One region of the Pseudoalteromonas sp. GABNS16E genome, then DNA from elsewhere that is predicted to be linked to it. Evidence: predicted binding sites of a transcription regulator. Region 1 holds the regulator's gene; the other holds the start of a gene.
The links. The regulator NrdR, encoded in region 1, represses ribonucleotide reductase genes. The targets are predictions, from matches to a motif close to AAACACNANATNTNGTGTTT.
Positions count from the first base shown of each region.

Region 2: nrdA (class 1a ribonucleoside-diphosphate reductase subunit alpha) is a predicted target of NrdR. The motif match lies at 1,663-1,682, and genes of this name have one in related genera.

Region 1 is NZ_JAQREZ010000061.1:17,864-21,288, forward strand. Features, by position in the region: gene PSI06_RS18180 (riboflavin synthase) at 1-505, opposite strand, end outside; gene ribD (bifunctional diaminohydroxyphosphoribosylaminopyrimidine deaminase/5-amino-6-(5-phosphoribosylamino)uracil reductase RibD) at 522-1,655, opposite strand; gene nrdR (transcriptional regulator NrdR) at 1,658-2,107, opposite strand; gene glyA (serine hydroxymethyltransferase) at 2,473-3,425, opposite strand, start outside.
Region 2 is NZ_JAQREZ010000010.1:72,842-76,266, forward strand. Features, by position in the region: gene ubiG (bifunctional 2-polyprenyl-6-hydroxyphenol methylase/3-demethylubiquinol 3-O-methyltransferase UbiG) at 3-713, shown strand; gene PSI06_RS06435 (HAD family hydrolase) at 713-1,393, shown strand; gene nrdA (class 1a ribonucleoside-diphosphate reductase subunit alpha) at 1,806-3,425, shown strand, end outside.

The sequences.
Region 1 (3,425 bases):
TGGTTTGCTCGCTTGTGTGCGGCACTATGGTTAATTTAAATTTATTACCTTGTACAGCGTTTACTGTCAGGCTTATACCATCTATACATACAGACCCTTTGTAAGGAATGTACTTCATTAAGTTTTCATCGGTGCTTAGCCAATATTCTGTAGCGCGCGCATTACTAGTGATGGCTGTAATGGTTGCAATGCCATCAACATGACCTGACACTAAATGCCCGCCTAAACGTGAAATCGGCTGCATGGCTTTTTCAAGGTTAACTGTTTGGCCAATATTATAATTTGCAAACCCAGTTAAGCTGATAGTTTCGTTTGATAAGTCGGCACTAAAGCCATCAATGTGCTTATCAACTACCGTTAAACATACGCCATTAGTGGCAATGCTATCGCCAAGCTTTACATCGCTCATATCAAGATTAGCGCTTTGAATGCGAATGGCTAAATCGCCTTGTTTTTTTTGTAATAGCGCAATTTTGCCTGTGGCTTCAATTATTCCAGTAAACATAGCCCTACTCTTTTAATTAAGTGATTGGAATGTGTTTTGTGGCGGTTATACGTAAATCATCGCCTATTTTCACACACTCTTTAAACGTCAAATTAACGGTGTTTTGCATATCTGTCAGCGGTGCAAAATTAACTAAGCTTTTTGCATCGCACCCCATTAGTTTAGGCGCTAGATAAAATATATATTCGTCTATTAAATTAAGCTCTGTCATTTTACCGGCAAGTGTAGCACCCGCTTCTAAATAAACATGATTAAATTGCAGCTTAGCAAGGTGCGCTAAAACAGACGTTAAATTAACTTTGTTATTTTGCTGTGGCACTTCTATATGCCTTACAAAATGCGGCCACTGCGTTGATTTATCAACCTTGGTAGTAAAAATTATTATTTCACTTTCAATATTAAATACTGCCAGCTCTGGTGTAAGCCTATTTTGTGAGTCAATTATAACACGCACCGGTTGGCGTAGGGGTAATTCAGTAGGCAAAGCCTGTGGCAACTCGCTTAACCTCACATTTAGCTTAGCATCATCGGTAATAACCGTATCCGCGCCCGTTAAAATAGCGCAGCTTTGTGCTCGGTGTAATTGTACATCTTGTCGCGCAGCGCTGCCGGTGATCCACTTACTTTGGCCATTTTTTAGCGCGGTTTTACCATCAATGCTGGCCGCCATTTTACACGTAACATACGGAAGTCCCTGCTCCATACGCTTAAAAAAACCTAAATTAAGTGCCCGCGCTTGCGGCTCTAAAAGCCCAAATGCAACCTCAATACCGGCATCGCTGAGTATTTTAAGCCCTTTACCTGCTACTTGTGGGTTGGTGTCGACCATAGCTGCAATAACTTTTACTACACCTGCGGCTTTTAAACCCTCTGCACACGGCGGAGTGCGTCCGTAATGGCTACACGGTTCAAGCGTAACATACGCAGTCGCGCCTTTTGCGTTTTCACCTGCTACAGCAAGAGCATTAACCTCAGCATGTCCCTGCCCAGCTAATTGATGAAACCCTTCACCAATTATGTGGTTATCTTTAACTAAAACACACCCTACATTAGGATTGGGGGTGGTTGTAAATCGCCCTTTTTTTGCAAGCTCGATGGCACGTGCCATGTACATTTCATCTTGCGCAGTAAAGGTTGTTTGGTTTTGCATTATTACTCCCCTAAACGGGCAATTTCTTCACCAAATTCGCGTATATCTTCAAACGAGCGATACACAGAGGCAAACCTCACATAGGCTACTTTATCCAGCTTTTTAAGCGCCTCCATTATGCACTCACCCACAAGGTGACTTGATATTTCTCGCTCGCCGGTAGCACGCAACTGCGATTTAATAATATTAACCACTTCATCCACTTGCTCTGTACTTACAGGGCGTTTTTCTAGGGCGCGATTAAGGCCATTGAGTAGCTTATCTTCATTAAAGGGTTCTCGGCTGCCATCTTGTTTAATCACACGTGGCATAACTAACTCGGCGCCTTCAAAGGTAGTAAATCGCTCGTGACACTCGTTACATTCACGACGACGGCGAACTTGGTGGCCTCCGCCGACTAGGCGAGAATCAATAACTTTAGTATCTTTTGCGGTACAAAATGGGCAATGCATAACTCGGTACTTCCGTTTTAAAACAAAAAAGGCCGCTATTTAGCGGCCTTTTATCTTAGCAAAAAAATAGGGCCTGTTGGCCTTTCAGGGTTAAATTTGTTCTATCTAGGGGTGATTTGATCGCGGCGCGAGGTTTGTAACCTAGTGGGCTAAGTAAAAACCGAGCAACAAAGAGTAAATCGCCCCTAGGACGAACCCGAGGGCAGTGCATGTTTGGCATTTATGCTGCGTTATCGCCTATTTGTGTGGAGTAACCACACTGCATAGACTCTGCCTTGCCTAAAAACCAAACATACTACTGCAAATTAAACCTCGAAAGGTAAACAGGCCCCTTGTTGTGATCTAAATTACTGCTGCTTATGCAATTAAGCGTATACAGGTAGTTTCGCACAAATTGCTTTAACTTTTTCTTTAACTTGCGCTTGTACTGACTCATCGTTGATGTTGTCTAATACGTCACAAATCCAGCCAGCAAGTTCTTTCGATTCAGCTTCTTTAAAGCCACGACGTGTAATTGCAGGTGAACCAATACGTAAACCAGAAGTAACAAACGGTGAGCGAGGATCGTTTGGTACAGAGTTTTTGTTCACAGTAATGTTTGCATTGCCAAGCGCTGCGTCGGCATCTTTACCTGTGATATCTTTATCGATTAAATCAAGTAAGAATAAGTGGTTTTCTGTTTTATCAGATACGATTTTGTAACCGCGCTCTTGCATAACAGCAACCATAGCTTGAGCATTTTTAACTACTTGTGCTTGGTATGTTTTAAATTCTGGTTGTAGAGCTTCTTTAAATGCCACTGCTTTTGCAGCAATAATGTGACACAAAGGACCACCCTGGCCACCTGGGAAAACAGCGCTGTTAAGCTTTTTGTAAATTGCTTCGTCGCCACAAGCAGAAATAATTAAACCACCACGAGGGCCTGCTAAAGTTTTGTGTGTTGTTGTTGTTACAACATGCGCGTGAGGTACTGGGCTTGGGTAAACACCCGCTGCAATTAAACCTGCAACGTGAGCCATATCAACAAATAAGTAAGCACCTACTTTATCAGCAATCTCACGGAATTTAGCCCAATCAACAATACCTGAGTACGCAGAAAAACCACCAATAATCATTTTTGGTTTGTGCTCAAGTGCTAGCGCTTCTACCTGTGCGTAGTCAATTTCGCCAGTTGCTTCGTCTAGCCCGTACTGGATTGCATTGTATAGCTTACCTGAGAAGCTTACGTGTGAACCGTGCGTTAAGTGACCACCATGAGCTAAGCTCATACCAAGTACAGTGTCGCCCGCTTCTAATAATGCTAAGAAAACAGCTGCAT
Region 2 (3,425 bases), on a different contig from region 1:
TTATGACCGAACATCAAAATGTAGATAACGCAGAAATAGCAAAATTTGAAGCCATTGCAGAGCGATGGTGGGACCAAGACGGAGAGTTTAAACCTCTTCACGAAATTAACCCATTACGATTAGACTTTGTGGCTAACAAAACCCAAGGCTTATTTGATAAAGAAACACTCGATGTAGGCTGTGGTGGCGGCATTCTTAGCGAAAGCATGGCACGCATGGGCGCACACGTAACCGGTATAGACATGGGCCAAGAGCCACTCACCGTGGCAAAGCTTCATAGCCTAGAAACCGGTGTAAATGTTGACTATATAAAAGTACCTGCAGAAGAATTTGCAACCCAGCACCCTGCTCGCTTTGATGTAATAACCTGTATGGAAATGCTAGAGCACGTACCTGACCCTGCTTCTATTATTCATGCAGTCGCAGAGCTTGCCAAGCCGGGGGCTGATGTTTTTTTCTCAACCCTAAATAAAACGCCTAAAGCTTACTTGTTTGCTATTGTAGGTGCTGAAAAGCTGTTAAAAATGGTGCCTGAGGGCACACACGATCACAACAAATTTATCAAACCTGCACAACTTATTGCATGGGCTGAACAAGCCGGTTTAAAAGTACGTGCCAGTGCTGGCCTGGGCTACAACCCGCTTTCTAAGCAGTATTCATTAAATACAGATGTGAGTGTTAATTATATTCTTCATTTTGAGAAGTTAGCATAATGGCTAGCTCTCATACCCCCTTAACTCCTTTTGAGTACGACGCTTTCTTATTTGATTTAGATGGCACCTTGCTTGATACGGCAGACGATTTAGGTGCTGCTTTAAATGCTGTACTTAAAAGTGAAGGTGTTGCGCAAGTTACGCCTGAAGCGTATAGAAAAGTAGCGTCTAATGGCGCCGGCGCATTGCTTGAACTTGGCTTTAAAGCGCAATGGGCATCGCAACCTCAAACTGAACGTATAAAACAGTTAGTCAGCCACTACAGCCAAAACCTAGCGACACACACCCGCTGCTTTGAAGGCATAGAATCATTACTCATAGCCCTTGAGAACCAAGGTATAAAATGGGGAATAATGACTAATAAGCCCGGGTTTTTAACCGATCCATTAGTAGCTGCTATACCCGCTTTAAAAAATGCACACGTTGTGATCAGTGGCGATACCCTCACCGAGGCTAAACCATCACCTTTACCCTTACTACACTGTACAAAACTGATGAACGTAGATCCTAAACGTTGTTTATACATAGGTGATGCTCAACGTGATATAGAAGCAGGTAAAGCCGCAGGTATGCACACAGCAACAGCGCTTTGGGGCTATATACCAAGTATTGATGAGGCCAAGGGCTGGGAAGCCGATTTTAACTGGCACAGCCCCATTGATGCTTTTAACCATATATAGTGCCATGTAAATTTTTAAACACTATATATTGTGATTGTGTTAGTTTTTATGCAAAGCTTGATGATAAAAAAAGCAGTCGAAATTTATTTTCAAAATGCGTAAATTTAGCAGATCATTAGTTGATTTTTAGCTATTTCAACTTAAATGATTGTTCGAAGGTGAGTGACTACTAACACAAATACGTTATCCCAAAGTTATCCACAAATAGGGGCAATTATGTCCCTTGCAAATCAGCTCAGACCACACTATCTTGTGATCTCTAAATTGAACAACACCAGATATTGTGGCCAAATGTTATTCAATTAAATTCGCCAATACGGTGAAACTTATAATAAATGAATACGTACCTTGCTTTGGCGAGGTATAAAGCATTGGTCAAAATACACAATTCCCAAGGAATACAGGCAAAGCTATGAACCAACAGTTATCTGTAAGCAAGCGTGACGGGCGTAAAGAGCCTTTAGATCTTGATAAGATCCATCGCGTTATTGAATGGGCCGCCGAAGGTTTAAACAACGTATCGGTTTCACAGGTTGAATTAAAGTCACACATTCAATTTTACGACGGTATTCGTACAAAAGATATTCACGAAACCATCATTAAAGCAGCAGCCGATCAAATTTCAAAAGAGTCGCCTGACTACCAGTACTTAGCTGCCCGCTTAGCTGTATTCCACTTACGTAAAAAAGCGTATGGCCAGTTTGAGCCTCCACGTTTATTTGACCATGTTACAAAAATGGTTGAAGACAAACGCTACGACGCTCACTTACTCGTTGATTACACAGAGCAAGAGCTTGATGAGCTAGATGCTTATCTTGATCATTCGCGCGATCTTAACTTTAGCTACGCAGCAGTAAAGCAGCTTGAAGGTAAATACCTGGTACAAAACCGCGTAACGGGTGAGATTTACGAAAGCGCCCAGTTTTTATATATCTTAGTGGCTGCGAGTTTATTCTCTGACTACCCGCGCGAAACGCGTATTGACTACATCAAACGTTTTTACGATGCAGTATCAACGTTTAAAATCTCTTTACCTACGCCAATTATGTCGGGTGTGCGTACCCCTACGCGTCAGTTTAGCTCGTGTGTACTTATTGAATGTGGTGACAGCCTTGATTCAATTAACGCCACATCATCTGCCATTGTTAAGTACGTTTCCCAACGTGCAGGTATTGGTATTAACGCCGGCCGTATTCGTGCATTAGGTAGCCATATCCGTAACGGCGAGGCGTACCACACAGGTTGTATTCCTTTTTATAAGCACTTTCAAACAGCGGTTAAAAGCTGCTCGCAAGGTGGTGTACGTGGCGGTGCTGCAACGTTATTCTACCCGCTTTGGCATTTAGAAGTAGAAAACCTACTGGTACTTAAAAATAACCGTGGTGTTGATGATAACCGTGTTCGTCATTTAGATTACGGCGTACAGTTTAATAAACTAATGTACTCTCGTTTAATTAAAGACGACTACATTACGTTATTTAGCCCATCAGATGTGCCTGGCCTTTACGATGCATTCTTTGAAGACCAAGACGAGTTTGATGCGTTATACGTAAAATACGAGCAAGACGAGTCAATTCGTAAAAAGCGTATTAAAGCGATTGAGCTTTTCTCAATGTTCGCACAAGAGCGTGCCAGCACAGGTCGTATTTATTTACAAAATGTGGATCACTGTAATACGCACAGCCCGTTTATCTCTAAAGTTGCGCCAATTCGCCAATCGAACTTATGTTTAGAAATTGCATTGCCAACTAAGCCGTTAAATAACGTAAACGATGAAGAAGGCGAAATTGCACTTTGTACGCTATCTGCATTTAACCTAGGCGCTATTGAGTCACTTGATGAACTTGAAGAGCTTGCAGAACTTGCAGTACGTGCACTTGATAACCTACTTGATTTCCAAGACTACCCAGTACCGGCTGCACGTAATGCCACTATGGGCCGTCGTACGTTAGGAATAGGCGTAATTAACTACGCGTACTACCTTGCTAAAAATGGTAAGCGTTACTCTGATGGCAGTGCTAATGCACTGACT